Regions from separate parts of the Streptomyces sp. NPDC090499 genome, predicted to be linked through region 1. Evidence: riboswitches for the same ligand, from Rfam matches in the RefSeq annotation. Region 1 holds a riboswitch; each other region holds the start of a gene.

Region 1 (9,717 bases):
AGGCCCTCGCGGACCAGGGCCTGGGCGAGCACGGTCGCGGTGGTCGTACCGTCACCGGCGACGTCGTCCGTCTTCTTGGCGACTTCCTTGACCAGCTCGGCGCCGATCTTCTCGTACGGGTCCTCCAGCTCGATCTCCTTGGCGATGGACACACCATCGTTGGTGATCGTGGGGGCGCCCCACTTCTTCTCAAGGACGACGTTGCGGCCCTTGGGGCCGAGGGTGACCTTGACGGCGTCGGCGAGCTGGTTCATACCGCGCTCAAGGCCGCGCCGCGCCTCCTCGTCGAACGCGATGATCTTGGCCATGTGAAGTGGTCCCTCCAGGACTGGGGGTGAGTCTTCGGACCGCGCCCGCGCCCGCGACGGACGGCTCGCCGACCCGTGGGTTCCTTGCCCCACCCGGCCTGCGGGCCTCACCGACCCGGTCCTTCGTTGTCACTCTCACCTTCAGAGTGCTAACGCCAATGATTAGCACTCGGCCTAGGCGAGTGCAAGCGGCTCTCGCGGACTGGGGCCCAGGACATGAGGAGCGGAGGCCCGGAACCTGCGGGCCGGCGCCCGGGGCACGGGGGCCGGGAGCCAGGGACCTGCGGGCCGGGAGCCCGGGACATGCCGAAGGGCTCGTGCCCCGGGAGGCACGAGCCCTTCGAAGAAATACAGAAGAACGTCGCTGTCAGTCGGCGCGTGCTTCAGCTGGTCGCCAGCCGGACCATGTCCGCCTGCGGCCCCTTCTGGCCCTGCGAGATCTCGAAATCGACCCGCTGACCCTCTTCCAGGGTGCGGTAGCCGTCCATCTGAATCGCGCTGTAGTGGACGAAAACATCCGCACCACCGTCGACCGCGATGAAGCCGTACCCCTTCTCCGCGTTGAACCACTTGACGGTGCCCTGAGCCATGCCTAACTCCCCTATTACTGGCCCTTGCACAGATCCACACTTCGCGGATCCGGGTCAGACCTCACCCCCCATTGGTTGGGGGCGTGCGCCGGAACGCGTCGACCGCGGCTGAATGTATCTGTCCAACTGCCGTCTGCAACAGGTCAATCGGACGAGAATTCTGGACGGAAGGGGTCCGGAATGTAGCAAGAATTCGGCCGAATTCAGGGCAAGTCGGGCCCCATAAAGGCCACAAAAGCCGCATATAACCCGCGCACTTTGGCTACTTCTTGTCGGGCTCGCGGTATCGAATACGGGGCTCCCGACCTGGAGATCGGGACCGTGTTCCCCAACTGTACCGCGCTCAACCACACAGAATTGCCCCCTCCGCTTCTCTCACGGAGGGGGCAATCGGATGAACAGTCGGTGATCGGCGTTACCGAAGGTAATGTTCGGTCATTCGATCAGCCTGTCAAGCGGGGCCGCAGGTCAGCCTCCGGCGACGGCCGGGATGATGGAGACGCCGGCGCCGTCCGGGGTGACGGTCTCCAGGCCCTGCTCGAAGCGCACGTCGTCGTCGTTGACGTACACGTTGACGAACCGGCGCAGCTTGCCCTGGTCGTCCAGAACCCGCGCGGAGATGCCGGTGTGCTTCTTCTCCAGGTCCGAGATGACCTCGCCGAGCGTGGCCCCTTCGGCGGCGACTTCGGCCTGGCCACCGGTGTAGGTGCGCAGGATGGTGGGGATGCGAACGGTGACGCTCACGTTTTTACCTCCGGTCCGGGCAACGCCCTATTTCTCGGGGGACTCAGGCGAGCCCGGCCTCGCGGAAAGACTCCAGATTCGGGCGAATGGTCGCGGTGAGTCCGGTCCCCGCCACCGCGTCCAGCGTCTTCAGTCCATCACCGGTGTTGAGTACAACGACCGACTTCGCCGGATCAATCAACCCATTCTCAATGAGCTTTTTGGTGACTCCAACCGTCACTCCGCCGGCGGTTTCCGCGAAGATTCCCTCGGTCCGCGCGAGCAGCTTGATGGCGTCGACGACCTGCTCGTCGGTGACGTCCTCCACCGCGCCGCCGGTACGCCGCGCGATATCGAGGACGTACGGCCCGTCGGCCGGGTTGCCGATGGCCAGCGACTTGGCGATGGTGTTCGGCTTCTGCGGGCGGACCACGTCGTGGCCCTCCTTGTAGGCCACCGACACCGGCGAGCAGCCCTCGGCCTGGGCACCGAAGATCTTGTACGGCCGGTCCTCGACGAGACCGAGCTTGATCAGCTCCTGCAGCCCCTTGTCGATCTTCGTCAGCTGCGATCCCGAGGCGATCGGGACGACCAGCTGGTCCGGGATCCGCCAGCCGAGCTGCTCGCAGATCTCGTACGCCAGGGTCTTGGAACCCTCCGCGTAGTACGGCCGCAGGTTGACGTTGACGAAGCCCCAGCCCTCGCCGGCCGGGTCACCGATCAGCTCGGAGCAGAAACGGTTCACGTCGTCGTAGTTGCCCTCGATGCCGACGAGCTCGCCGCCGTAGATCGCGGCCATGACGACCTTGCCCTGCTCCAGGTCGTGCGGGATGAAGACGCAGGAGCGGAAGCCAGCGCGGGCGGCGGCGGCGCCGACCGCGCCGGCCAGGTTGCCGGTGGAGGAGCAGGAGAGGGTGGTGTAGCCGAAGGCGCGGGCGGCCTCGACGGCCTGGGCGACGACGCGGTCCTTGAAGGAGTGCGTCGGGTTGCCGGAGTCGTCCTTCACGTACAGCCCGCCGGTCACCCCGAGCTCGCGGGCCAGGTTGTCGGCCTGGACGAGCTTGGTCCAGCCGGGGTTGATGTTCGGCTTGGTCGCCACGTCCGCGGGGACGGGCAGCAGCGGCGCGTAGCGCCAGATGTTCGCGGGACCCGCTTCGATCGTCTTGCGGAGTTCCTCGGTGTCGTAGGCCGAGAAGTCGTACGCGATCTCCAGCGGGCCGAAACACTCCTCGCAGGCGAAGACCGGGCCGAGCGGCACCCGGTGACCGCACTCGCGGCAGCTCAGGGCGGCGGCGGGACCAAGGTCGACGGTGGAATCCGTGGTGCTTGCAACAGTCTGCACAGCCATGTGAGGCGAGGCCCTTTCTCCTCATCTTCCTCACGACGCATCTCGCCGTGAGACGGATTTGGCACCTTCCCTAGCCGGGAGCCTCGCGGCGATCGACAGTGATCTACGAGTACCGACTGGAGGGTTGCCGGGGCTTCATCGGGCCGTTTCCCTCTGCCCCTCTGGATGAGCGGTATGTAGTTGTCAACGCCGGGTGACCCCAGGACATGCGATGGTCATCGGCGTTGTTCAAGACTGTAACCGAAGGCCAGGACAGTTGAGAGAGTCGTCCGAACCGCGAGATGGATCACACCTCGTCGTGTGACCGTGACAGTGAGGAGCCGCTGACCGTGCTGGAAGAAGCCGAGCGCTGGCTGGCCACCCGCTCCTGGTCCGTAACCGACCGCCCCCTGCACAAGATCATGGCAGCCAAACGGTCCTCCGGGCAGACGGTCAGCGTCGTGCTGCCCGCGCTCAACGAGGAGGAGACCGTCGGCGACATCGTCGCGATCATCCGCCACGACCTCATGCAGCAGGTGCCGCTCGTCGACGAGATCGTGGTCGTCGACTCCGGCTCCACCGACCGCACGGCGGCCGTCGCCGCGGCCGCCGGCGCCCGCGTGGTGCACCGCGACGCGATCCTGCCCCGCATCCCCGCCGTCCCCGGCAAGGGCGAGGTCCTCTGGCGCTCCCTCCTGGTCACCACCGGGGACATCGTCTGTTTCATCGACGCCGACCTGCGGGAGTTCTCCTCCGACTTCGTCACCGGCATCGTCGGCCCGCTCCTCACCGAACCGGGCGTGGACCTCGTCAAGGCGATGTACGACCGCCCGCTCGGCGGCGCCGCCGGGCAGGGCGGCCGGGTCACCGAGCTGATGGCCCGCCCGCTGCTGAACATGCACTGGCCGCAGCTGGCCGGTTTCGTCCAGCCGCTCGGCGGCGAGTACGCGGCCCGCCGCTCGCTGCTGGAACAGCTCCCGTTCCCGGTCGGCTACGGCGTGGAGCTGGGCATGCTGGTCGACGCCCTGCACCTGGTGGGGCTCGACGCCCTCGCCCAGGTCGACGTCGGCGTCCGCAAGCACCGCCACCAGGACGGCCAGGCCCTCGGCCGGATGTCCGCCGCGATCTACCGCACGGCCCAGCTCCGGCTGGCCCGCGGCCACCTGATCCGGCCCGCCCTCACCCAGTTCGAACGGGGCGAGGACGGCTTCGAGCCCCGCACGTACTCCGTGGACACCGAGGAACGCCCGCCGATGGTGGAGATCACGGAGTACGCCGAGCGCAAGGTGGCGTGAGTGCGGGGTCCGCGTGCGTGGCGTGAGTTCGCCGTACGGCCGTATACGGCGGCGCGTCGGGCGCGGCCGTACGTTTGAGCGTTTACGGGCCGGGCTAGGTTGAGGCGTATGGCTTCCCCCATGGCTTCCACCGGCGGTGCCGAGGTGCTGGTCGCGTCCAATCGCGGCCCGGTCTCGTACGACCTGCGCGAAGACGGTTCGCTGCACGCCAAACGGGGCGGCGGCGGGCTGGTCTCGGGCCTGTCGGCGATCGGGCCGGACGCGAACGCGGTCTGGGTGTGCGCCGCGCTCGGCGACGGCGACCGGGAGGCGGTGCGGCGGGCCGAGGGCGGCCGGCTGCCGGCCGGGGACACCGGCGGGCAGCAGGTCCGCATGCTCGACATCGACGCGGACGTATTCGCCGACGCGTACAACGGCATCGCCAACTCGGTGCTCTGGTTCGTCCACCACATGCTCTACCAGACCCCGCTGGAACCGGTCTTCGACGCGGAGTTCCGGCGGCAGTGGGGGTCGTACCAGGCCTACAACCGCGCCTTCGCGGAAGCGCTGGCGCAGGAGGCGGGCCAGGGGGCGGTGGTGGTCATCCAGGACTACCACCTCGCGCTCGCGCCGCGCATGCTCCGGCAGCTCCGCCCGGACCTGCGCATCGGCCACTTCTCCCACACCCCGTGGGCGCCGCCGGACTACTTCCGGCTCCTCCCCGACGACATCGCGGCGGAGCTGCTCGGCGGGATCCTGGGCGCCGACCACGCGGCGTTCCTGACGCGGCGGTGGGCGGACGCGTTCACGGACTGCTGCCATGCGGTGCTGGGGCCGGGGATCCCCTCCTCGGACACCCGGATCGGGGTGCACGGGCTGGGCGCCGACGCGGACTTCCTGCGGAAGCGGTCGCACGAGCCGGACGTGGACGAGCGGATGCGGGCGCTGCGGGCGGAGATCGGCGGCGAGGGGCGTAGGACGATCGTCCGGGTCGACCGGACGGAGCTGTCGAAGAACATCGTGCGGGGGCTGCTGGCGTACCGGCAGCTGCTCGACGGCCACCCCGAGTGGCGGGAGCGGGTGGTGCATGTCGCGTTCGCGTATCCGTCGCGGCAGGACCTGTCCGTGTACCGCGACTACACGGCGGAGGTGCAGCGGGTCGCGGACGAGATCAACTCGGCCTACGGGACGGCGGGTTGGACGCCAGTCGTGCTGCACGTCAAGGACGACTTCGCGCGCTCGCTGGCGGCGTACCGGCTGGCCGACGTGGCGCTGGTGAACCCGATCCGGGACGGCATGAACCTGGTGGCGAAGGAGATCCCGGTGGTGTCGGACGAGGGGTGCGTGCTCGTGCTGTCGCGGGAGGCCGGGGCGTACGAGGAGCTGGGCGAGGACGCGGTGGTGGTGAACCCCTATGACATCGGGGGGACGGCGGAGGCCCTGCACCGGGCGTTGACGATGCCGGTGGAGGAGCGCACGGAGCGCTGCAAGCGGCTGGCCGCGGGAGCCACCGCGCTGCCGCCCGCGCAGTGGTTCCTGGATCAGCTGGGGGCGCTGGGCGGCTGAGTTCTCCGCCGCCGCAGTCCTGGGGCCGGAGCGCTCACCGGCTCCGCTGCCCGGCGCCGCCACGTCCCATGCGTTCACTATAACGAACGATGGGTTCACCATTCCGAGTGAGTTCGTTATAGTGAACGCATGGTTCATTCAGCTGAGATCGTTCAGGTGGCCGCACAGGTCGGCACCTACCTCGACGACACCTACCTGGAACAGGTGGACACCCGGGTGATCGCCGTCGGCGAGCAGAACGGAACGCCGTGGGCGGCCGTCGAGCACTGCCTGTTCCATCCGCAGGGCGGCGGCCAGCCCGCCGACCGGGGCCTGCTGGACGACACGGAGATCGTCCCCGTACGGGACCGCGAGTCGGGGCTGGTCGTCGCCGTCGCGCCCGAGGGCGGCACGCTGCCGTCCCTCGCCGTGGGCCGGCGGGTCCGGGCGCGGATCGACATGGACGCCCGGACGGCACACGCCGCGCTGCACACGGCCGGGCACCTGGTCGAGGCCGCCGGGCGGACGCAGGGGTGGGAGATGGTCGCGAGCAACCACTTCCCCGGCCAGGCCCGGATCGAGTTCCGGACGCCGCAGCCGGACACCCGGCTGGCCGATCCCGAGGGACGGGAGGAGGCGACCGCCGCGCTGCGGGCCGCCGTCGCCACCGCGATCGCCGACGACCTGCCCGTCCTCGCGCGCCACGAGGGCGAGGGACGGCGCGTGGTGCACCTGGGCACCCTGCACCACGCGCCGTGCGGAGGCACGCACGTGCGCAGCCTCGGCGATCTCGCCGAGGTGGTCCTGCCGACGCTGAAGGTGAAGAAGGGCCGCGTCCGCGTGTCCTACACCGCGACCCACAGGAGCCGCTGATGACGCCCCCGCCGTCCGGCCGGCAGCCGGTGAGCAGTACCGCGGCCGCGGTCGGCGCGAAGATCCGGCTGCGCCGCCAGCAGCGCGGCATGAGCGCCGCCGAGATGGCCCGGCGCGCCGGGCTGAGCAAGGCCACGCTGTCGCAGCTGGAGGCCGGCAACGGCAATCCGACCATCGACACCCTGGACGCGATCGCGATCGCCCTGCGCATTCCGATCGCCGACCTGCTGGCACGCGACGCCGACACCGGGCCGGTCTTCCGTCCGGCCACGCCCGCGGAACCGGGCGAGGTCTCCCGGGAACTGCTGCGCCGGATCAGCAGCGGCAACAGCCTGGAGATCTGGCGGCTGCGCATCCCGCCCGAGACGGAGCTGGCAGGCGTCCCGCACGCCACCGGCACGATCGAGCACCTGCTCGTCGCCACCGGGTACGTCACCGCAGGCCCCGTCGACGCCCCGCAGGACCTGGGCCCCGGCGACATGCTCGCCTTCGCCGGGGACGCCCCGCACTTCTACCGCACCGGCGCCGAGGAAGTGGACATCACCGTCGTCTTCGCCTCCCCCATCAGCAGCTGAGCCCGAGGAAAACCCGTCATGAGCCCCACCGCCACCACCCCCTCCGCCCTCGTCACCACCCCCTCCGGCCGCGCCTTCATCAGCGACAACATGGCCGGGGCCGCCCCGCAGATAGTCCGGGCCGTCGCCGACGCGGCCGTCGGCCAGGTCCTGCCCTACGGCAACGACCCCGTCACCGACAGCGCCCGCCGCAGGCTCGGGGAGATCTTCGAACGGGACGTCGACGTCTTCCCCGTCTCCACCGGATCCGCCGCCAACGCCCTGAGCCTGGCCGCCCTCACCCCGCCCTGGGGCAGCGTGCTCTCGCACCCCGACAGCCACATCAACCACGACGAGTGCGGCGCCCCGGAGTTCTTCACCAACGGCGCCAAACTCGTCGGCGTGCCCGGCCCCGACGGCAAGATCGACCCCGACGCACTCCGGCGGGCGGTGCGCCGCCGGGCCGGTGACGTGCACAGCGTGCAGCCGTCCGTGGTGAGCATCAGCCAGGCCACCGAGAGCGGCAGCGTCCACACCCTCGATGAGATCCGCCGGCTGTCCGCCATCGCCAAGGACGCGGGGCTGCGCGTCCACATGGACGGCGCCCGCTTCGCCAACGCCCTGGCCCACACCGGCGCCACCCCCGCCGAGATGACCTGGCGGGCCGGCATCGACGTGCTGTCCTTCGGCGCCACCAAGAACGGCGCGATGACCGCCGACGCCGTCGTCTCCTTCGACCCCGCGCTCGCCACCGAGCTCGCCTTCCGCACCAAGCGGGCCGGCCAGCTCACGTCGAAGATGCGCTTCCAGTCGGCCCAGCTCGACGCCTACCTCACCGACGGCCTGTGGCTGCGCAACGCCCGCCGGGCCAACGCCATGGCCGCCCGGCTCGGCGAGGGCCTCAAGGCCGTCCCCGGCACCGGTCCGCTGGCCGCGCCCCAGGCCAACATCGTCTTCTGCCGCCTCCCCCGGCACGTCACCGAAGGACTCCTCGCCGAGGGCTACGCCTTCTACCACGACCGCTGGGAACCGGGCGTAGTCCGCTTCGTCACCGCGTTCTCCCACACGCCCGAAGACATCGACCAGCTCGTCGACGCGGTCCACCGCCACACCGCCTGAAGGACCGGAGACGGGGGCCTACGGGGCACTCAGGGCGGCAAGACTCCTCAGCAGTCGTACGACGCCCTCCGGGCCTTCCACCACCAGGTCGGAGCGGTCCGCCAGCTCCGTGACCTCCTCGCTGCCGCTGCAGACCAGCAGGCCGGGGACGCCCTCCTCGCGGAGCTTCTCCACGGCGGCGAAGGCGGGGATGTCGCCGAGGTCGTCGCCGGCGTAGAGGACCGCGCCGGCGTCGATGTGCCGTGCGTATTCGCGCAGGGCCACGCCCTTGTCCGTGCCCGGGGGGCGGAGTTCCAGGACCAGGCGGCCCGGTTCGACGATCAGGGCGTGCTGGGTGGCGAGGTCGGTCAGGGGGGCGCGGAGGGTTTCGAAGGTGGCCTGGGGGTCGGCGGCGCGCCGGGTGTGGACCGCGATCGCCCGGCCCTTCTCCTCGATCCAGGTGCCCTCCGCGGCTCCGGCGCGGTCGAGGAGGGCGGGGAGTTCGGCGCGGACGGCGGCGATGCCGGGGTGCGGGGGCGGTGCGGTGAGCTCGCCGGTCGCCGCGTCCCAGCGTTCGGCGCCGTAGTGGCCGAGGACGACGAGGTGTTCCAGGCCGGGCACGCCCGCGAAACCGCCGTAGCGGACGGCCACCTCGGCCGGGCGGCCGGTGACGACGGCGACGGCGGCCACCTTGGGGGCGAGCGCGGCCAGCACCGGCACGGCGTCCGGATGCGCCCGCGCCTGCTCCGGGTCGGCGACGATCGGCGCGAGCGTCCCGTCGAAGTCGAGTCCGACGAGGGCGGAGCCGGGCCGCGCGAGGAGCGCGGCAAGACCGTCCCGCCCGGCCGGGGTCCGCGGCGTCGGAAGGGGTTCCGTGATGTGGGTTCCCATGCGCCGACACTATCCGAGCAACGCCCCGAGCAGCGCCCCGTAAGGGGCGCGGGGAACTGCGCGAGAAGCCCCACCGGCCCGCAGGTCACATCCAGACCAAATCCCCCAATGGGGGCCGAAGGGGGCGCAGCCCCCTGGAGGACGGGACGGGTAGGGGCGGCGGGGGCGCAGATCCCCGCCTCAGCGCTCCGAGCGCCGCGCGTCCCGCACCCTCCGCAGCCTGTTCACCGTCACCGGGTCGTGGGCCAAGGCCCGCTCGTCGTCCAGCAGGGCGTTCAGGAGCTGGTAGTAGCGCACCGGAGCCAGGTCCAGTTCCTCGCGTATCGCGCGTTCCTTCGCGCCGGGGCCGGTGAAGCCCCGGCGTTCGAGGGCGAGGATGGCCTGCTCGCGCGCGCCCAGTTCGTGCCGGTCCATGGCGAGAACCGTAACGCTCAGCGGGTCCCGCTCGTACGGCTGTCGGCCGTCGCCGCCTCGGCCTGGATCCGGGTGAGGACGCGCGTCGGGTCGCCGGTCGGGCTCACCGCCGTACCGATC
Region 2 (9,717 bases), on a different contig from region 1:
CGGGAGGAGGCGCGGCTGGCGGCCTGGGCCTGCTCGGCGTCGAGGGCCGCCTTCTCCTTGGCGGTCAGGGTGTTGAGCAGCTTCTGCGCGTCGGCGAGCTTGCCCTGGACGGCCGACTTCTGCTTGGCGAGCTCGGTGCGGGTGGCGGAGAGGTCCTTGAGCTTGTCGGAGGCCTCTGCCCGCTCCTGGGCGAGTTCGCGCTGTTTGTCCTGGATCTTCTTCAGGGCCTCGACCTGCTGGCTGCTCAACTGGTCGAGCGTGGAGGCCTTGTCGAGGTAGTCGTCCGGGTCGGACGAGAGGAAGAGCTGGACCGACGGGTCGATGCCGCCGGAGCGGTACTGCGCGGTGGCCAGCGAACCGAGGCTGTCCCGCAGCTTGTTGAGGTCCTCCTGTCCACGAGCCACGTTGTCCTGGATCGTGGATATCTCCTTCTGCAGCTTCTGCTGCTTGTCCTTGGCGCCGTCCAGCTTCTCGGTGGCCTGCTCGGCCTCCTCGTAGAGCTTGTCGACCTTCGCCTTGACCTCGTCCTTGGTCAGCTTCTCGCTGGGCGCCGCGTTGGCGGCGTTGGCGCTGAGGACTACGGCGGCGGCCGCTGCGGTGGTGAGCACGGTCACGCGCGCACGGCTCGGCTGCTTGGGTCGACGATGGGACGCCACGGAGACGGGCTCCTTCGTTTGAGTGATCACCCGTGTGGAGGTTCGAGGCCCGACCCTAGTGACCTACCTGTGATCAGTTCAAACCCAGCAGCGAAAAAACTGGTCACGCAACGCACTCTTTGCACATAACTCACGAGCGGTAATGCACGATTGACGCTACGTTGCGTGACGGTTCGGTCAATTCGGGCATTGCATATGCGGGTTGCACGTTCAGGACAGTCGCTTCAGAAGCATCGCAGAAGCCACCGGACGGGCACCCGCCTTCGCGACCCCGTCGGCGACCTCGCGGTCGGTCGAGGCGACGATCACCGGCCGGCCCGGCGGCTCGGCGCGCACCAGCTGGCGGATCAACTCGTCCGCGGTGACACCGGGCTTGGAGAAGAGGACCCGGACCCCGCGCGGCGGGGCGAGCAGCACCGGCGCGGCCAGCTCGGCGCCGTCGAAGACACAGGTGACCTCGGCACCGGTCTGGGCGGCGAGCTGGGAGAGCTGGCCGAGCAGCCGCAGCCGCTGCTTCTCCAGCGGCATCTGCGGATAGCCGGTCTTGGTCACGTTGTAGCCATCGACGACCAGGTGCGCCTGGGGCAGCGCGAGCAGCTGGTTGAGGATGGCCGGGTCGTGCTCCGACAGTGCGCGCGCCGCGATGTCCTTCGGGGTCATTCGTCCCGGTTCGACCGCGTCCACGGTCTCGGCGGGCCGCACCGACACCGGCGGCAGGGCCAGCTCCCGGCGCAGCCCCTGGGCCGCGTCGAGGACGGTGTCGAGCAGCAGCCGCAGCCGCATGTCCTCGACGCTGCGCCCCTCCCGGGCGGCCCGCCGGCTGGCCTCCAGGGCCGTCTCGGCCTCGCCGAGCCGGGCCTTGAGCCGCCGGCTCTCGCTCTCCGCGGCGGACACCAGGGACTGCCCCTCGGCCCGCCCGGTCTCCATCTCGCCCTGCAGCTTGCGCAGCGCCGCCTCGCCGCGCTTCACGTCACTGAGGGCGGCCCGCAGCTTGCGGTGAAGCGATTCGGCTTCCTTCTTCGCCGCGTCCAGCTCGGTGCGCAGCCGCTCCGTCTCGGACCGGGTCTGCTCCCGGGCCCGGTCCAGCTCCTCGCGCAGCCGCTCCAGTTCGGCCCGGCTCTCCTCGTCGGCCCGCTCGGCATCGGCGCGCTGGGCCTCCTCGCCGGCCGCCGCCACGAGCTTCACCCATCCCGCGGGGCGCAGTACATAGGCCGCGGCCGCCACGTCGAGCGGGTCCGCGGCCGGGGGCGGGGAGCCGGAGTCCAGGGCGCCGGCCAGTTCCGGCTGGGCCTCTCTCAGCTTCTCCCCGATCCGCTGCCGGAAGAGGGTGTCCGTCTCCAGCGCGGCCGCCATGGCGTTCCCCGCGAACTTGGCCCGGCGATTCGGGGCGAAACGGGCGTACTGTCGCAGCTGTGCGGGCAGTTCGGCGAGGGTCAGGCCGCCGAACCCGTCCGACACGATCTGCACGACACGCCGTCGCACACCGTCGGGCAACGGACGGTCAAGCACCTCGGCGGTGCCGTCGCCCGGCCCCCCGCCTGTGGTCTCCACCATCCGTCACACCCCATCACCTGTACGGGGCCGCTCCCGGTCTCAGGAGTCGGCGCCCGGCCTGTCCACGAGTTCCACCTGGTCCACCGCGTTGCACCAACGGCAGCGCACCGACTCGATGGTCTCACTGACCACCTCGCGCTCCTCGACCTTCGGCTCACCGGCCAGGTCGAGGTGGACGTACTCGACCACCTTCGACGAGCGGGTCACGTCGAAGCGCGTGAGGTTGCCGCAGAGGGTGCAGCGCCACCGCGTCGTGGCGGTCGGCAGGGGAACCGTCATCGTGGCTCGTTCGCTTCCTTCTAGTGTCCGTGACGCGCCGTCCCGACGCGTGTGGCTCGTAACCCTACGGCCTGGCGGGTACTCGACGCCGCCCTGTCCGCGGCGGCGAGGCGATCTGCACCACTGCGTCCGGTTACGCCATGCTCTATGTCCATGATCGGCAACTGGAACACGACGGCGGCCCGGACCCTGCGGAGTCTGCGCGGCACGTCCGCGCCCATGACGTACACCCTGATCGCCGTGTGCTGCCTGATCTTCGTGCTCGGCCCCGCCTCCGGCTTCAACCCGTCCTACGGCACCGGTGAGGCCCTCGCGGCCGCCCAGCGGGCGTATTTCCGGCACTGGGGGGTGGTGCCCGCGGACCTGTTCGACGGTCCGGTCCGGGAGGCGCTCACCCCGGCCACGGCGCTGTTCATCCACGGCAGCTGGGTGCACCTGCTCGGTAACATGCTCTTCCTCTTCGTCTTCGGGGCGATGACCGAGGAACGGATGGGCCGCGTGGAGTTCACTCTCTTCTACATCGGCTGCGGCTATCTCGCGCTGCTCGGCTACGCGGTCGCCAACGCCACGTCCCCGCAGTCGCTGGTGGGCGCGTCCGGGGCGATCTCGGCCGTCCTCGGGGCGTTCCTGTACCTGTTCCCCAGCGCCCGCGTGACCAGTCTCCTGCCCTTCCTCTTCTTCCTCCCGCTCCGCTTCCCGGCCTGGGTGGTCCTCCCCTTCTGGGCGGCCCTCCAGTGGCTGGCACTGAACCAGGCCCCCTCCGGCCCCGGCGTGGCCTACCTCGCCCACCTGGTCGGCTTCGGACTCGGGTTCGGTTACGCGTGGGTGCGGTACGGCCGTACCACTAAAGTGAAGGTCGCCCCAGCTCCGGCACCCGAGGGAGAGAACCAGCCGTGATCACCGCGATCGTCCTCATCAAGACCAGCGTGGACCGGATCCCCGAGATCGCGGAACAGATCGCCGCGCTGGACAGCGTCAGCGAGGTCTTCTCCGTCACCGGTACGTACGACCTGATCGCCATGGTCCGGGTGCGCGAGCACGAGGACCTGGCCGAGGTGATCCCGGGCCGCATCAGCAAGATCCAGGGCGTGGAGGGCACGGACACGCACGTCGCGTTCCGCACGTACTCCCAGCACGACCTGGAGGCGGCGTTCGCGATCGGCCTGGACAGCTAGTAGGCGCCGCCGGCTGCAGCGTGCCCTTCTTTTCTTTTGGGGGCGCGGGGAACTGCGCGATCAGCCACGACGCACCCGCAGAGACGACACTGCGGACCGGTGGGGGCTTGCCGCGCAGTTCCCCGCGCCCCTGACGGGGCGCTGCCCCTGAGGTCGGCCTGGATCACACCGCCGGGACGCAGCGGCCCTCTTCCGTGCGGTACGTCCACTTGGCGCCGTGGGCAACCAGTTCCTTCACGGCGTTCACGAAGCGCTCCACGTGCTCGTCCGGCGTCCCCGCCCCGAAGCTCACGCGGATCGCGTTGAGGGACTTCTCGCCCGGTGCCGCCTCCGGCGCCCCGCACTCGCCCTGGGTCTGCGGGTCGGTGCCCAGCAGGGTCCTGACCAGCGGGTGGGCGCAGAAGAGGCCGTCGCGGACGCCGATGCCGTACTCGGCGGAGAGGGCCGCGGCGAAGTGGGAGCTGTTCCAGCCGTCCACCACGAAGCTGAGCACGCCGACGCGGGGGGCGTCGTCGCCGAAGAGCGAGAGGACCCGGACCTCGGGGACCCCGGCCAGCCCCGCCCGCACCTTCTCGATCAGGTACTGCTCGCGGGCGACCAGCGTGCCGAAGCCCGCCTCGGTGAGTGCCTTGCAGGCGGCGGCGATGGAGTAGGCGCCGATCACGTTGGGCGAGCCCGCCTCGTGCCGCGCCGCGCTCTCGTGCCACTCCACGGCCACTCCCCCGTCCTCGCGCCGGGTGACCTTGCGGCTGGCGCCGCCGCCCGCGAGGTAGGGCTCGGCGGCCTGGAGCCAGTCGGCGCGGCCGGCGAGGACGCCGGAGCCGAAGGGGGCGTACAGCTTGTGGCCGGAGAAGGCGACCCAGTCGACGTCCAGGTCCTGGACGGAGACGGGGTGGTGCGGGGCCAGCTGGGCGGCGTCCAGGACGATCCGGGCGCCGTGGGCGTGCGCGGCGGCCGCGAGCTCCCGTACGGGCCACAGTTCGCCGGTGACGTTGGACGCGCCGGTGACGCAGACCAGGGCCGGGCCGTGGGGATCGCGGTCGGCGAGGGCGCGTTCCAGGGTCTCGACGGCCTGGCGCGGGGTGCGGGGCGCGTCGAGGTAGGTGACGCGGGCGTCCTGCCAGGGCAGCAGGGAGGCGTGGTGCTCGGTCTCGAAGACGAAGACCTGACAGCCGGCGGGCAGGGCACGGGCCAGGAGGTTCAGGGAGTCCGTGGTGGAGCGGGTGAAGACCAGCTGGTCGTCGGGGCGGCAGTCCAGGAACTCGGCGACGGCCCGGCGGGCGTTCTCGAAGAGGTCCGTGGAGAGCTGGGAGAGGTAGCCGGCGCCTCGGTGGACGCTGCCGTAGTAGGGCGCGTACGCCGCGACGTCGTCCCAGACCCGCTGCAGGGCGGGGGCGCTGGCCGCGTAGTCGAGGGCGGCATAGGCGACCTCGCCGCCGGTGACGAGCGGGACGGTGACATCGCGGCCCAGAACGGGCAGGGGGGCACAGACGGACTGGGCGGCGACAGCGGTGGAGACGGACATGGCGGAACTCCTGTGAGAGGCAAGGGGAATCACCGCGCGAACCGGTACGGCTCAAGCACGGGGAAGGGTGAAAGGGGTGTGCGGAGGCGGGGCTCGGCGCCCTATCGCATTCGCTTGCTCACAGAAGGCTCCCTCGACGACCAGGACCCCTGGTGTTTCGTGAGGGGTCCGCGCTTGCCGTAGACCTCGCTGCCTACGGCCTGGTCTTCACCCGGGGCACCCCGCCACGGACGGAGGGTTGCCGGACAGTCGGCCGGGGCCTCATGACTGTCACTCATGACCTGCAAAAAACCTAGGTGAAGTGATCGCCGACGCGCAACCCGTGTCCGGATGACGGGACGGGAGCCTGGCCGGCTGGGCACCGTCGGCAACACCGTGTCGGGTTGCGTGCCGTTGCGGCGGGATGAGACCCAGGCCGGTCGCCGACTTCACCAGCATCGGCGCCGGTCTTCCTCTTTCCGCCGCAACGGCGATCAACCACGACGGCGGGGCCCGGCGGGGCCTGACCGCGCCTCCGCACCGTCGGCCGTGCCCCTTACTTGTTCGTCGCGGCTGCCCAGCGCTCAAGCACCCGCTTGGCCGCACCCGAGTCGATCGACTCCGCCGCCCTGTCCATGCCGGCCCGGAGCTGCTCGGCCAGTGCCCCGGCGCCCGGGTCGAGGGCCACCAGGGCCGCCGCCGAGTTCAGCAGCACCGCGTCCCGCACCGGGCCCTGCTCGCCGTCCAGCAGCCTGCGGGCGACCTCCGCGTTGTACGACGGGTCGCCGCCCCGCAGCGCCTCCACGGGGACCAGGCCGATGCCGACGTCACGGGGGTCGAAGGTCTCCTCCGTGACCTTGCCGTCGCGGACGATCCAGACGCGGGACGTGGCGGTCGTCGTCAGTTCGTCGAGGCCGTCGTCGCCGCGGAAGACGAGGGAGGAGTGACCGCGTTCGGCGAAGACGCCGGCGACGACGGGGGCCATGCGGGGGTCGGCGACGCCGACGGCCTGGGCACGGACCCGTGCCGGGTTGGTGAGCGGGCCGAGGATGTTGAAGACCGTGCGGATGCCCAGCTGGCCGCGCGCGGCGCCCGCGTACCGCAGCGCCGGGTGGAACTTGACGGCGAAGCAGAAGGTGATGCCTGCCTCCTCGGCGACCTCGGCGACCCGCTGCGGGGTCAGGTCGAGGTTGACGCCGAGCTTCTCCAGGACGTCGGAGGCCCCGGACGCGGAGGAGGCCGCGCGGTTGCCGTGCTTGACGACCTTCGCCCCGGTGCCTGCCACCACGAGCGCCGACATCGTGGAGATGTTCACCGTCTTCGCGCCGTCGCCGCCGGTGCCTACGATGTCGACGGTGCGGCCCGGCACCTCGATGACGTTGGCGTGCTCGTACATCGTGCGGACGAGCCCGTTGATCTCCTCGACGGTCTCGCCCTTGGCCCGCAGGGCGACGACGAAGCCCGCGATCTGGGCGTCGGTGGCCTGGCCGCGCATGATCTGGTCCATCGCCCAGGCCGTCGCGTCGGAGCTCTGGTCCTGGCCGTACAGCAGCGCGTTCAGTACCTCGGGCCAGGAACGGCCCGCCGCGGTGTCGCCTCCAGCGGGGGTCACAGCGCTCATACGGCCGCTCCTGATCGTCGTACGGGACATAACCGGTCTCGGGCCTACCCTATCCAGCTCCGGGCACCGCGAAGGGCCCCGTCCGGTGTACGGACGGGGCCCTTCGGCTGTGGCGTGGCGACGCGGTCGATCAGTGGTGGCCGTGGCCGCTCGTGATCTCCTTGTACTCCTCGACAGTCGGCTTCGGGATCTGGTTGTCCTCGCCGTAGTAGGCGCTGCTCAGCTTGGCACGGAGCTTCTCGGAGCCCTTGACCTTGCGCTCGACACCGTTCTCGTCGACCGCCGGGCCGACCTGGGCCGGCTCGTACTGGTGGTGCGCCGTGAGGGTGTGCAGCTGCTCCTGCGAGAGCGGCTCGTGGACCTCGATGAACTCACCGTGCGGCAGCCGCTTGATGATGCCGGTCTCGCGGCCGTGCAGCACCTTGTCGCGGTCGCGGCGCTGCAGACCCATGCAGATCCGCTTGGTGGCGATGAACGCGATCACCGGTCCGGCGAAGAAGAAGATCCGGACGAACCAGGTCACGTCGTTGATCGACAGGTGGAAGTGGGTGGCGATGAGGTCGTTGCCACCACCGATCAGGCCCACCATGTACACCGTCACCCAGGCGACACCGAACCCGGTACGGGTCGGAGCGTTGCGCGGGCGGTCCAGGATGTGGTGCTCGCTCTTGTCACCGGTGACCCAGGACTCGATGAACGGGTAGAGCGCGATCGCGCCCAGGACCAGACCGAACAGGACCAGCGGGATGAAGACGCCCAGGACCAGGGTGTGGCCCCAGAAGTTGATCTCCCAGCCGGGCATGTAGCGGATCAGGCCCTCGGCGAAGCCCATGTACCAGTCGGGCTGGGCGCCGGTGGACACCTGGTCCGGACGGTAGGGGCCCATGGCCCAGATCGGGTTGATCTGGGTGGTCGCCGCGATGGCCGCGATGACACCGAAGACCAGGAAGAAGAAGCCTCCGGCCTTGGCCATGTAGACCGGCAGCAGCGGCATGCCGACGACGTTCTTCTCGGTCTTTCCGGGACCCGCGAACTGCGTGTGCTTGTGGTAGAAGACCAGGATCAGGTGGCCCACCACCAGGCCCAGCATGATGCCCGGCAGCAGCAGGATGTGGATCGAGTAGAACCGCCCCACGAAGTCGTGGCCGGGGAACTCGCCGCCGAAGAGGAAGTACGAGATGTACGTGCCGACGATCGGCATCGACAGGATGGCGCCCTCGGTGAAGCGGACACCGGTGCCGGAGAGCAGGTCGTCCGGGAGCGAGTAACCGGTGAAACCGGTGAACATGCCCAGGACGAACAGCAGGAAGCCGAACAGCCAGTTGATCTCACGCGGCTTGCGGAACGCGCCGGTGAAGAACACGCGCATCATGTGCACGAACATGCCGGCGAGGAAGATCAGCGCGGCCCAGTGGTGGATCTGCCTGATGAGCAGGCCACCGCGCACGTCGAAGGAGATGTGCAGGGTCGAGCTGAACGCCTCGGACATCATCTGTCCCTGGAGCGGGACGTAGCTGCCGTGGTACACCACCTCGTTCATCGACGGGTGGAAGAACAGCGTCAGGTACACACCCGTCAGGATGATGATGATGAAGCTGTACAAGCACACTTCGCCCAACATGAACGACCAGTGGTCGGGGAAGATCTTGCGCATGTTGGACTTGGCCAGGGAGTAGATCCCGAGCCGTCCGTCGGCCCAGTCGGCGACACGCTCGCCGGCCGGTGCCTTCCCGCGCTCGGCGCGGGACTCGGAGTTCTCGTTAGTGCTCATCCGCGCTCCCAGAAGGCAGGACCGACGGGCTCGTCGAAGTCGCCGAGCGCCTGGAGGTAGCCCTCCTCGCTCACGCCGATGCGCAGCTGCGGCAGGGCGTGACCGGCCGGGCCGAAGATCACTCGGGCTCCGTCGGAGAGGTCGAAGGTGGACTGGTGGCACGGGCAGAGCACGTGGTGGGTCTGCTGCTCGTACAGCGAGATCGGGCAGCCCACGTGGGTGCAGATCTTCGAGAAGGCGACGATGCCCTCGTGCGACCACTCCAGCTCGCGCTTGTCCTTGATGTTGTCCGGCTGCAGCCGGATGATCATCAGGGCCGCCTTCGCCATCACGTTCTGGAAGTCCTCCTGGGACTCCTCGACGCCCTCGGGCTTGGCGAAGGTCAGCGAGCCGACGGCGACGTCGGAGGGACGCAGCGGCTCGTTGGTGTTCATGTTGACGAGCAGCTTGCCCTTCGACCACGCCGTGTGGCGCAGCGAGGTGCCCGGCAGCGGACCGAGGTCGCGCAGCAGCACGACGCCGGAGAGCGGGACCAGGGTCAGCGCGCCGAACATCGTGGTGCGGATCAGCTTGCGCCGGCCGATCGCCGACTCCTTCGCGCCCTGCTTGAAGTCGGCCAGGACCTTGGCCTTGACCTCCGGCTCGGCCGCGATGGCGTGCCGCTCGTCGGCGACCTCCACGTCGGACATCAGGGTGCGGGCCCAGTGGACCGCGCCCGCGCCGATGCAGAACAGCGCCGCGCCGAGGGTCAGGCCCAGGGCGAAGTTCAGCGCGCTGATGTGACCGATCGGGAAGACGAAGATCGACTTGTCTTTGGGGATCGTCACATAGGAGGCGATGAAGCCGACCGTGGCCAGCATCGACACCGTGAACAGCATGGCCACGACGCGCTCGGACCGGTTGGCGGCCCGCTCGTCGATGTCCTGGATCCGGTGCTCGTGGGGCGGCAGCCCCGGGTCCGAGAAGGGGTCCTTCTCGTCCGCGACGCTCACCGCGCCGTGCGCGTGGTGGTCCTGCTCAGCGGGCAGGTTCTCTTCTGGAATGTCTTGGCTACTCATGACTTCTTGGCCTTTGCGGTCCGAGCGGCGACCCAGACGGCGACCGCGATCAGTGCACCGAGACCGAAGATCCACGCGAACAGACCCTCGCTGACCGGC
Region 3 (9,717 bases), on a different contig from region 1:
GCGCGGACAGCGCCGTGTCCAGCGAACTGGTCGGGAGGTGGTAGAAGTTGGCCAGCCGGGTGGAGAAGGAGCTGCGCAGGATGTCCGGGTCGGCGCGGGTCGTGTTCCCCCACACCACGTCGAAGTCACCCGACTGGAGCGTCGTGGCGAACTGCGTGACCGGCAGCTGCTTGAGCACCACGTCGATGCCGACCGCCTTGAGCTGCTGCTGGACCAGCTCCAGCGCGGGCTGGTTGGTGGCCGCGTTGGGGAACCAGCTGATGGTCAGGGCCAGCTTCTTGCCGTCCTTGGTGCGGACGCCGTCGCCGTCCGCCTTCCAACCGGCTTGCTCCAAAAGGGACTTGGCCTTGGCCGTGTCGAGGGCCAGGTCCGCCGAGAGATCGGTGTAGTCGGGCGTGGTGTGCGCCAGGATGCTGGTCGCGGGCCGGGTGCCGGTCGGGTAGACCGTGTCGGCGATCTGCTTCCGGTCGACGGCGGCCGAGATCGCCTGACGGACCTTCGCGTCCTTCAGCAGGGGCCGCGCGTTGTTGAGCCCCAGGCCGAACACCACACCGGGGTTGGCGCGGCTCCGGAGGGTGACCTGGCCGCCCTTGAGGGACGCCTCGTTGGCCTTGCCGACGCTGCTGATCGCGTCCACCTGCCCGGACTGGAGACTGCCGGCCCGTACGCCCGCCTCCGGCACGACCTTGAACACCAGCTTGTCCAGGTAGGCCGCGCCCTGCTTCGACCAGAGCGAGGAGCCCCAGTCGTAGCCGGTGCGCCTGTCCAGGGTGACCGACTGGTTCTGCACGTACTGCTTGAGCACGAAAGGCCCGGACCCGACCACCCCGTCGCTGCACTTCTGCTGCGGGCTCTTCCTGACGCTCGCCGAGGACTCGATCCCCAGCGAGTGGGTCGAAGTCGCCTGCAGGAACTGGGCGTTGGGCTGCTTGAAGGCGACCTTGACGGTGAGCGGGTCGACCACGGTGGTGCTCTTGGCGCCGCTCAGGTAGCCCTCGGCGAGGGTGCCCAGGGCGCCGAGGCCCGGCACCGCGTCGAAGTTGTCCTTGACCACCTGCGCGGTCAGCTCCGAGCCGTCGCTGAAGGTGACGCCCGGCCGCAGATGGAACGTGAACGTCGTCGCGTCGGAGCTGATCTCCCAGCTCCTGGCGAGCCACGGCACGATCTTGCCGGTCTTCGGGTCCTGGTCGGTCAGGGAGTCCACGATCTGGCGCACCGAGTAGATGGTGTCGTTGCCGGCGACCTGCTGCGGGTCCACGCAGCCGGCGTCGGAGCCCACCGCGAAGGTCAGGGTGCCGCCGGACCTCGCCCGGCCGCTTCCGCCGCCGGAGCCGTCGTCGCCCGAACCGCATGCGGTCAGCAGGACGCTGGTGGTCAGGAGCGCGGCCAGGGGCGCCCATCGGGAGGGTCTGAAATCCGGAAGTGCAGTCACGGAGGGCTTTCTCCTACTCGTGTCACCGGGGCACGACCGCGCACGGATGCGCGGAGGCATGACGGTGTGTGCGGCCCCGGCGGATCGGGACTCCGGCCGGGGATGCGCTGTGCAGACAGGGGATTTGGCATGCGGACGACGCCGGGAACCGGCGGCGAGGGAGGGAACGGCGCGAAGGGGCCGGGACCGGTGACGGAACGTCAGCCGGCGGCAGCCGGGCCGGTCAGGCCCGACAGAGGCAGCTGGTCGAGCGCTTCAGGTCGATGTGGCGCCGGCGCGCGAGCCGGGAGTACGCCGTGGCGTCGGCGGGGGAAGCAGCGGAGTCATCGCTGTGCCGCATGTCGAACCTCCCCGTCTCCGGCCCCGGTCACGGGGCCACGCGCTTGCGGGAGTCATCGGTGATCCCGCCGGGCTTTCACCTGGAGCACCCCACCGCGCGGGAGGGTTGCCGGTCAGCGAGCCAGGGCCTGACGCTGACACTCAATGCCGTTGGCGATGCTACGGATCGATCTTGGCGTACGTCAATGCCGTCACGTGACGCCCTGTCCGGGGAACGCGAACACCTGGACCCGCCTCCGGCACCGGGCGGTGGCACCCCTGCCGGCCTTCGCCGACCCGGACGGCTCCGGCTTCGAACCCGTCTCGGTGTGGGAGCGTGCCCGTGGCAGCGTCGGGGAGTACCTGTGGTTGGTTCTCCGGCCGCTCCGGCAGTTCGCCGCCTGGCGGGAGAAACGCCCCTACGTCGCCGAAGTCACCGCGTGTCAAGCCCGAAGGAGAGCCGGTCATGACCACATTCCCCACCGCGCGAGCCGTGCGGACCACCCCCGAGGGGCTCCTGTGGGAGCCGAGCGAGCGCTGGGTGCGCGGCCGCAAGGGTGACGTCACGGTCGTCGACAGCCGGCACCCCGTCCTTGTCTGGGAGCCGGGTGTTCCCGTGCCGCTGTACGCGTTCCCGCGCGCGGAGGTGCGCGAGGAACTCCTGCGTCCCGCGAAGAACCCGCCGACCGGTACCCACACCGGCTCGCGGATCTTCTACGACGTCGAGGTCGACGGCGAGTTGCTGGCCAACGCCGCCTGGACCTTCCCGGCGGCCGACCTGGCCGACCACATCGCCTTCGAGTGGTTCCGGCGCGTCGGCCGGGGCCTCGACCACTGGTACGAGGAGGAGGAAGAGATCTTCGTCCACCCCCGCGACCCGCACAAGCGGGTGGACGCCATCCCCAGCAGCCGGCACCTCGTGGTCGAGATCGACGGCACGGTCGTCGCGGACACCCGTCGGCCGGTCCTGCTCTTCGAGACCGGCCTGCCCACCCGCTACTACGTCCCGCGCGAGGACGTCCGCCTCGACCTGCTCGAAGCCACCGACCACCACACCGGCTGCCCGTACAAGGGCACCGCCGAGTACTGGTCGTGGCGCGGCGAGGGCGACGTCCCGCCGAACGTCGTCTGGAGCTACCCGGACCCGCTGCCCGCGGTCGGCGCCGTCCAGGGGCTCCTCGCGTTCTACAACGAGGCGGTCGACATCACCCTCGACGGCGAGCGGGTGGAACGCCCCGTCACCCACTTCACCAAGGCGCTCTCGGAGCAGAGGCGCACCTGACGAGCCACGACCGCGGCGTCCGTCCCGACGGGCCTCGCCGGACCACGGTCGGCCGCACCGCGGCGGGGCCTGACGTGTCACCCGTGTACCCCGGCCGAGAACCGGCGCCGGCGGAACCCCGCGACACCGGCCTGCCGCCCGCGTCCTGCCGAGTCGCCCGCTGCGGGGTGCCGAAGGTCCGGACGCCATGGCCGGTCGTCTGGAAAGTGCGCTCTTGTCGTGACAGGGCGGGACGGCGGACTCTGACAGCAGGCACAGCGGTACGCGTACCGGACGTCGGATCCCCGACGGCCCTGAGGCGGCTCAGGAGGCTCCCGGATGTCGGTTTCACCGGAGTGCGGCGGTGACGGCCCCGCCGTCACCGAACGACAGGCGGAGGCGCTGGTCGAGGGGGTCTGCTTCAAGACGGGCCCGCCGCGCAGCGTCGGCGTCGAGGTGGAATGGCTCGTCCACCGGGAGCGTGCACCGCACGACTCCGTCGGCCGGGAGGAGCTGGCCGCGGCTCACGCCGTACTGCGCACCCTGCCACTGGTGTCGGCGCTCAGCGTGGAGCCCGGCGGCCAGGTGGAACTGAGTTCCCGGCCGGCCCCGTCACTGGCCGCCTGCGTCGCGGAGGTCTCCGCCGATCTGGACGCGGTGCGTACCGCACTGCGCGGGCACGGCCTGACCCTGGCCGGGATGGGCGTCGACCCCTGGCAGCGGCCCCGCCGTTTCCTGCGGGAGCGGCGCTACGACGCGATGGAGGCCTGCCTCGACCGTACCGGCCCGGCAGGGCGCACCCTGATGTGCACGTCGGCCTCCGTCCAGGTGTGCCTCGACGCCGGACGGGAGGAACCCGGCGTCATGGGATTCGCCCGCCGCTGGTGGCTGGCACACCACCTGGGCGCGGTCCTGGTCGCGGCGTTCGCGAACTCGCCCATGGCCGAAGGCCGCGCCACGGGCTGGCTGTCCACCCGGCAGCTGAAGTGGGCGGAACTCGATCCGGGACGGGCCGGCGGGCCCTCCCCGGCCCACGACCCACGCCGCGCCTGGGTCCGGCGGGTCCTCGACGCGCCGGTGATGTGCGTACGCCAGGACGGCCCCTGGGAGGTGCCGGACCGGGTGAGCTTCCGCGAGTGGACCCGCTCGCGCTCCATGCGCCCGCCCACCCACGCGGACCTCGACTACCACATCAGCACGCTGTTTCCGCCGGTCAGGCCACGCGGACACCTCGAACTGCGCATGATCGACGCCCAGCCCGGCGACGACGGGTGGATCGTCCCGCTCGCGGTGGTCACCGCCCTGTTCGACGACCCGGACGCCGCCGCGATCGCGCACCGGGCGGTGCGGCCCCTGACCGAGCGGGCCGCCGGGACCCCGGCACCGCACAATCCGCTGTGGACCGCCGCGGCCCGCCACGGACTCGCCGACCCCGGACTGCGGCGCGCCGCGGTCACCTGCTTCGACGCCGCACTGGAGGCCCTGCCCCGACTGGGCGCGGACACCAGGGTCGTGGACACCGTCGCGGCCCACGCCGACCGCTACGTCCGACGCGGCCGCTGCCCCGCCGACGACGTACTCGACCGGGCGGTGTCCGCGCGGCTCCGAGCGGAGTGGTGAGGCGCGTCGCGCCGCTGATCGAGAGGTGCCCGGGGTCGCCGGGCCGGCTGCGCGAGGGCGGGACGGTCCTGATCCACGCGGCGGCCGGCGGAGTCGGCTCGGCCGCGGCCCGGATCGCCCGGACGCTCGGCGCCTCCCGGGATGGTTCGGTTCCGGCGGCGGACGTCGTCGAGGTCCACCGCCGCCAGGAGGCAGGGCGGACCCACGGGAAGACGGTGCTCGCGTTCGCCGGGCAGGGGCACGAAACCGGCTGAGCCGGGTGGGGCGTTCCCGCGCCGCACCGGCGAACGGGCACCTGGTGCCGGTGCGGCGGGCCGGGCCGCCGACGTGCTCAGCCCGCCCGGCGTCGCGCGGGTGCCGACCGGTGGGTGAGGGGAGCCCGCAGGCCGAGGTGCTCGCGCAGCGTGCTGCCCGTGTACCCGGTGCGGTAGACGCCGCGTTCCTGCAGTTCCGGCACGAGCAGGTCGACGATGTCGTCGAGGCCGCCGTTCGGACAGGGCCGGCAGGGTGAGACGGGAGAGGACGGGCAGATCCTCGTCGAGTACGAGCGGATGGAGCCGTACCCCGTCCACGTGACGGCTCAACTCGCCGAGCACAGCGACCAGTCCGTCCGCGGACCCCTGCCGGTGTCAAGGACAAGCGACGCGGCCCACTCCGGTGCCACCGTTGCCTCCGCGATTGAAACCGTTCAATCGATCCTGACTCGCCACCCCATGCATCGATCCTGCCCGCGATCGCCGCGGACCAACCGCGTCCCGAAATCGCCTGCACGGCGATTGACCCCCGCCCCGCCCGGCTTTACGTTACCCACGCCCCTCAGTGTTGAATCGATTCAAGCAGCAACGATTCATCCCATCCGTGTGAGTGAGGAGTCGCAGATGATCAGCAGGAGGAACATGCTCGCGGGCGCCGCCGCCACGGTCGCGGCGGCCGCCGTCGACGGTGTGTCGGTGCCGGCGGCGTCGGCTTCCGGACGGCCTCGGGCGCAGGCACCGACACAGGCACGGACACAGCCCGGCACGGCGGGGGACGGGCTGAGCGTCGTCGGGCCGACCGTCGAGTACGTCCGGCACCCCCTGGGCCTCGACGCCCAACGCCCGCGGCTGAGCTGGCCGTTGGTCTCCGACGGGGTGGACGTGCGGCAGAGCGCCTATCAGGTCCGGGTCGCCACCACGGCGGCGGGCCTTGCCCGCCCGGACGTCTGGGACAGCGGGAAGGTCGCCTCCGGCGAGTCCGTCCTCGTGCCGTACGCCGGCCCCGCGCTGGAGTCCCGGACGCGCTACCACTGGTCCGTGCGGGTGTGGGACGGCGCGGACAGGGCCTCCGGCTGGAGCGCCCCCTCGTGGTGGGAGACCGGGCTCATGGGCACCGGACAGTGGACCGCCGACTGGATCTCCGCACCGGCGAGCCTCACCGACGCACCCTCGTTCGAGGGTGGTTCGTGGATCTGGTTCCCCGAGGGCGACCCGACCAGCAGTGTGCCGGCGGCCACCCGCTGGTTCCGCCGCACCGCCGAACTGCCCGCGGGGATCACCGCGGCGACGCTCGCCATCACCGCGGACAACGTGTACGCCGTGTCCGTGAACGGCGTCGAGGTCGCGCACACCGACCTCGACACGGACAACGAGGACTGGCGCCGCCCGGCCGTGATCGACGTACTGGACCGCGTACAGGCCGGTGACAACGTTATCGCCGTGTCGGCGACCAACGCGACCGTGGGCCCGGCGGGACTCGTCGCCGTCCTCGTGGTGCGCACCGCCTCGGGTGAGCAGAAGGTGTTCACGGACGCCACCTGGAAGGCGACGGACACGGAACCGGGCGACGGCTGGCGGGAGTCGGGGTTCGACGACGGGAGCTGGCCGTCCGCCGGGGTGGCGGCGGCCTGGGGCGGCGGGCCGTGGGGGAGGGTCGTCCCGGTGTCGTACGCCGTCACCCAACTGCGGCACGAGTTCCGGCTGCCACGCAAGAAGGTGGCCCGCGCCCGCCTGTACGCGACGGCGCTCGGCCTGTACGAGGCCCACCTCAACGGCAGCCGCGTGGGCAACGACGAACTGGCGCCCGGCTGGACGGACTACCGCACGCGGGTCCAGTACCAGACGTACGACGTCACCGCGCTCCTGCGGCCGGGCGCCAACGCCATCGGGGCGTACCTGGCGCCCGGCTGGTACGCGGGCAACGTGGGCATGTTCGGCCCCGGCCAGTACGGACAACACCCGGCTCTGCGGGCCCAGTTGGAGGTGGAGTACGCCGACGGGACGAGCGGGCGCGTCACGTCGTCCACCGGCTGGCGGGCCGCAGCCGGGCCGATCGTCGCGGCCGACCTGCTCAACGGCGAGACGTACGACGCGCGCAAGGAGACCCCCGGCTGGACCGCACCCGGCTTCGACGACACGGACTGGCCCGGCGCGCGCGGTGAGGGTGACGTCGGCCCCGGGCTGATCGTCGCGCAGGTGGACGGACCGGTGCGGGTGGAGCGGGAGTTGACCCCGAAGGGGGTGACCCAGCCCAAGCCCGGGGTGTACGTGTTCGACCTGGGGCAGAACATGGTCGGCTCGGTACGGCTGCGGGTGTCGGGGGACGCGGGCACGACCGTACGGCTCAGACACGCCGAGGTGCTCAACCCCGACGGCACGGTCTACACCGCGAACCTGCGGAGCGCGGCGGCTACGGACACGTACACCCTCAAGGGCGGTGGGGCGGAGGTCTACGAGCCGCGATTCACCTTCCACGGGTTCCGCTACGTCGAGGTGACCGGATTCCCCGGTACCCCCACGGTGCGGGCCGTCACCGGGCGCGTCATGCACACGGACGCCCCCTTCACCCTGGACTTCGAGACCGACGTGCCGATGCTGAACCAGCTGCACCACAACATCACGTGGGGGCAGCGCGGCAACTTCCTCTCCGTGCCGACCGACACGCCCGCGCGCGACGAGCGGCTGGGCTGGACCGGCGACATCAACGTCTTCTCGCCCACCGCCGCCTACACCATGGAGTCGGCCCGCTTCCTGTCCAAGTGGCTCGTCGACCTGCGGGACTCGCGGACGACGGCGGGCGCGTTCACGGACGTGGCGCCGGTGGTCGGCACCCTCGGCAGCGGCACGGCGGGCTGGGGCGACGCGGGCGTCACCGTGCCCTGGGCCCTCTACCAGGCCTACGGCGACCGCCAGGTCATCGCGGACGCCCTGCCCTCCGTCCGGGACTGGCTGACGTACCTGGAGCAGCACAGCGACGGCCTGCTGCGCCCCGCCGAGGGATACGGCGACTGGCTGAACGTCGACGACGAGACCCCCAAGGACGTCATCGCCACCGCGTACTTCGCGCACAGCGCCGACCTCGCCGCCAGGATGGCGGCGGAACTCGGCGAGGACGCCGACGCGGCGACCTACCGCGACCTCTTCGGCCGGATACGGACGGCCTTCCAGAGCGCCTACGTCACCGCCGACGCCAAGGTGAAGGGCGACACGCAGACGGCGTACGTCCTGGCCCTGTCCATGGACCTGCTGCCGGACGCCGTGCGTCAGGCCGCGGCCGACCGCCTCGTCGCCCTGATCGAGGCCAGGGACGGGCACCTGTCCACCGGCTTCCTCGGCACGCCCCGGCTGCTGCCCGTGCTGACCGACACCGGGCACACCGACGTCGCCCACCGGCTGCTGCAGCAGCGCACCTTCCCCAGCTGGGGCTACCAGATCGAACGGGGCTCCACCACCATGTGGGAGCGCTGGGACTCCGTCCGTCCCGACGGCAGCTTCCAGGACCCGGGCATGAACTCCTTCAACCACTACGCCTACGGCTCGGTGGGGGAGTGGATGTACACGAACATCGCCGGTATCGCGGCGGGCCGGCCCGGTTACCGCGAGATCGTCGTCCGCCCCCGTCCGGGCGGTGCCGTCACCACCGTCGACGCCCGCTTCACCTCGGTCCACGGCCCCGTCGCCACCCGGTGGCGGCAGCGGTCCGGCCGCTTCACCCTGACCTGCGAGGTGCCGCCCAACACGACCGCCGAGGTCTGGATCCCGACGGACACGCCGAAGCAGGTGACCCACACGCACGGCACCTTCCTGCGCGAGGACGACGGCTGCGCGGTCTACCAAGTCGGCTCCGGTACCCACCACTTCACCGCCTGACGCCCGCCCCGCCGGCCGGGTGAGGCGGACACGCCCCCCGTGCGTCCGCCTCGCCCGCACACACCCCGGTTGTGCTCTCCCGACCCATTGTGTTGAGCCTGACACCCCCTTACTGTTCGACTTTGCCCGAGTCTGTTTGGTGTTGATTGCTCAGTCGGTCTGGAGGCCGCGGTGCGGAGTGATCGGATCGGTTCAGAGGCAGCGAGACCCGGCTGGCGCCGATGGTGGCGGCCCGTCCTCGCGGCAGCCGCGACCATCGCCCTGGCCGCGGGCATGACCGCGCCCGCGGCGGCCGCGCAGGACAGCGCCGGGCAGCAGCCACCCGCCGCCACGACCGCGGCGGCCCCGCAGGCACACACGGTGAGCCTGGACGGCTACTCGTTCCTCGTCGACGGCAAGCGCACCTACCTGTGGTCCGGCGAGTTCCACTACTTCCGGCTGCCGAGCCCGGACCTGTGGCGCGACATCTTCCAGAAGATGAAGGCCGCCGGCTTCAACTCCACCTCCCTGTACTTCGACTGGGGCTACCACTCGCCGAAGCCGGGCGTGTACGACTTCACCGGGGTCCGGGACGTCGACAAGCTCCTCGACATGGCCCAGGAGGCCGGGCTCTACGTCATCGCCCGCCCGGCACCGTACATCAACGCGGAGGTCGACAGCGGCGGCCTGCCCGGCTGGCTGACCACCAAGGCCGGGAACAACCGCAGCGACGACCCGCGGTTCCTCAAGTACGCGGACGAATGGCTGACGCAGATCGACCGGATCATCGCCCGCCACCAACTCACCAACGGCACCGGGTCGGTCATCGCCTACCAGGTCGAGAACGAGTACTACAACGGCTCGGCGGCCGGGCGCTCCTACATGCAGCACCTGGAGGACAAGGCCCGCGCCGACGGCATCACGGTCCCGCTGACCGGCAACAACAACGGCACCTTCAACTCCGGTACCGGCGCCCTGGACGT

Evidence for each region. Region 1 has a riboswitch for S-adenosylmethionine ahead of thrC (threonine synthase). Riboswitches for the same ligand answer to the same signal wherever they lie in the genome.
Region 2: it holds a riboswitch for S-adenosylmethionine, as region 1 does, so the genes downstream of both, ACIQVL_RS02080 (aminotransferase class V-fold PLP-dependent enzyme) here and thrC (threonine synthase) in region 1, are expected to answer to the same signal.
Region 3: it holds a riboswitch for S-adenosylmethionine, as region 1 does, so the genes downstream of both, ACIQVL_RS37175 (putative leader peptide) here and thrC (threonine synthase) in region 1, are expected to answer to the same signal.

The regions. Positions count from the first base shown of each region.
Region 1 covers NZ_JBIVXP010000007.1:163,308-173,024, reverse strand. The annotation lists gene groL (chaperonin GroEL) at 1-308, opposite strand, end outside; gene ACIQVL_RS26085 (cold-shock protein) at 692-898, opposite strand; gene ACIQVL_RS26080 (MoaD/ThiS family protein) at 1,367-1,642, opposite strand; gene thrC (threonine synthase) at 1,686-2,969, opposite strand; SAM riboswitch class I at 2,988-3,141, opposite strand; gene ACIQVL_RS26070 (glucosyl-3-phosphoglycerate synthase) at 3,299-4,243, shown strand; gene ACIQVL_RS26065 (trehalose-6-phosphate synthase) at 4,364-5,788, shown strand; gene ACIQVL_RS26060 (metal-dependent hydrolase) at 5,918-6,640, shown strand; gene ACIQVL_RS26055 (helix-turn-helix domain-containing protein) at 6,640-7,215, shown strand; gene ACIQVL_RS26050 (threonine aldolase family protein) at 7,234-8,313, shown strand; gene otsB (trehalose-phosphatase) at 8,332-9,183, opposite strand; gene ACIQVL_RS26040 (DUF3263 domain-containing protein) at 9,364-9,597, opposite strand; gene ACIQVL_RS26035 (extracellular solute-binding protein) at 9,615-9,717, opposite strand, start outside.
Region 2 covers NZ_JBIVXP010000001.1:449,117-458,833, forward strand. The annotation lists gene ACIQVL_RS02055 (NlpC/P60 family protein) at 1-656, opposite strand, end outside; gene ACIQVL_RS02060 (NYN domain-containing protein) at 867-2,210, opposite strand; gene ACIQVL_RS02065 (hypothetical protein) at 2,250-2,489, opposite strand; gene ACIQVL_RS02070 (rhomboid family intramembrane serine protease) at 2,643-3,386, shown strand; gene ACIQVL_RS02075 (Lrp/AsnC family transcriptional regulator) at 3,383-3,664, shown strand; gene ACIQVL_RS02080 (aminotransferase class V-fold PLP-dependent enzyme) at 3,828-5,189, opposite strand; SAM riboswitch class IV at 5,355-5,471, opposite strand; gene trpD (anthranilate phosphoribosyltransferase) at 5,725-6,789, opposite strand; gene ACIQVL_RS02090 (cytochrome bc complex cytochrome b subunit) at 6,920-8,560, opposite strand; gene ACIQVL_RS02095 (Rieske 2Fe-2S domain-containing protein) at 8,557-9,618, opposite strand; gene ACIQVL_RS02100 (c-type cytochrome) at 9,615-9,717, opposite strand, start outside.
Region 3 covers NZ_JBIVXP010000014.1:14,893-24,609, forward strand. The annotation lists gene ACIQVL_RS37170 (ABC transporter substrate-binding protein) at 1-1,432, opposite strand, end outside; gene ACIQVL_RS37175 (putative leader peptide) at 1,656-1,772, opposite strand; SAM riboswitch class IV at 1,807-1,920, opposite strand; gene ACIQVL_RS37180 (DUF427 domain-containing protein) at 2,217-3,032, shown strand; gene egtA (ergothioneine biosynthesis glutamate--cysteine ligase EgtA) at 3,351-4,631, shown strand; gene ACIQVL_RS37190 (hypothetical protein) at 4,628-4,885, shown strand; partial or broken gene ACIQVL_RS37195 (F420-dependent methylene-tetrahydromethanopterin reductase) at 4,963-5,115, opposite strand; gene ACIQVL_RS37200 (alpha-L-rhamnosidase) at 5,510-8,755, shown strand; gene ACIQVL_RS37205 (beta-galactosidase) at 9,029-9,717, shown strand, end outside.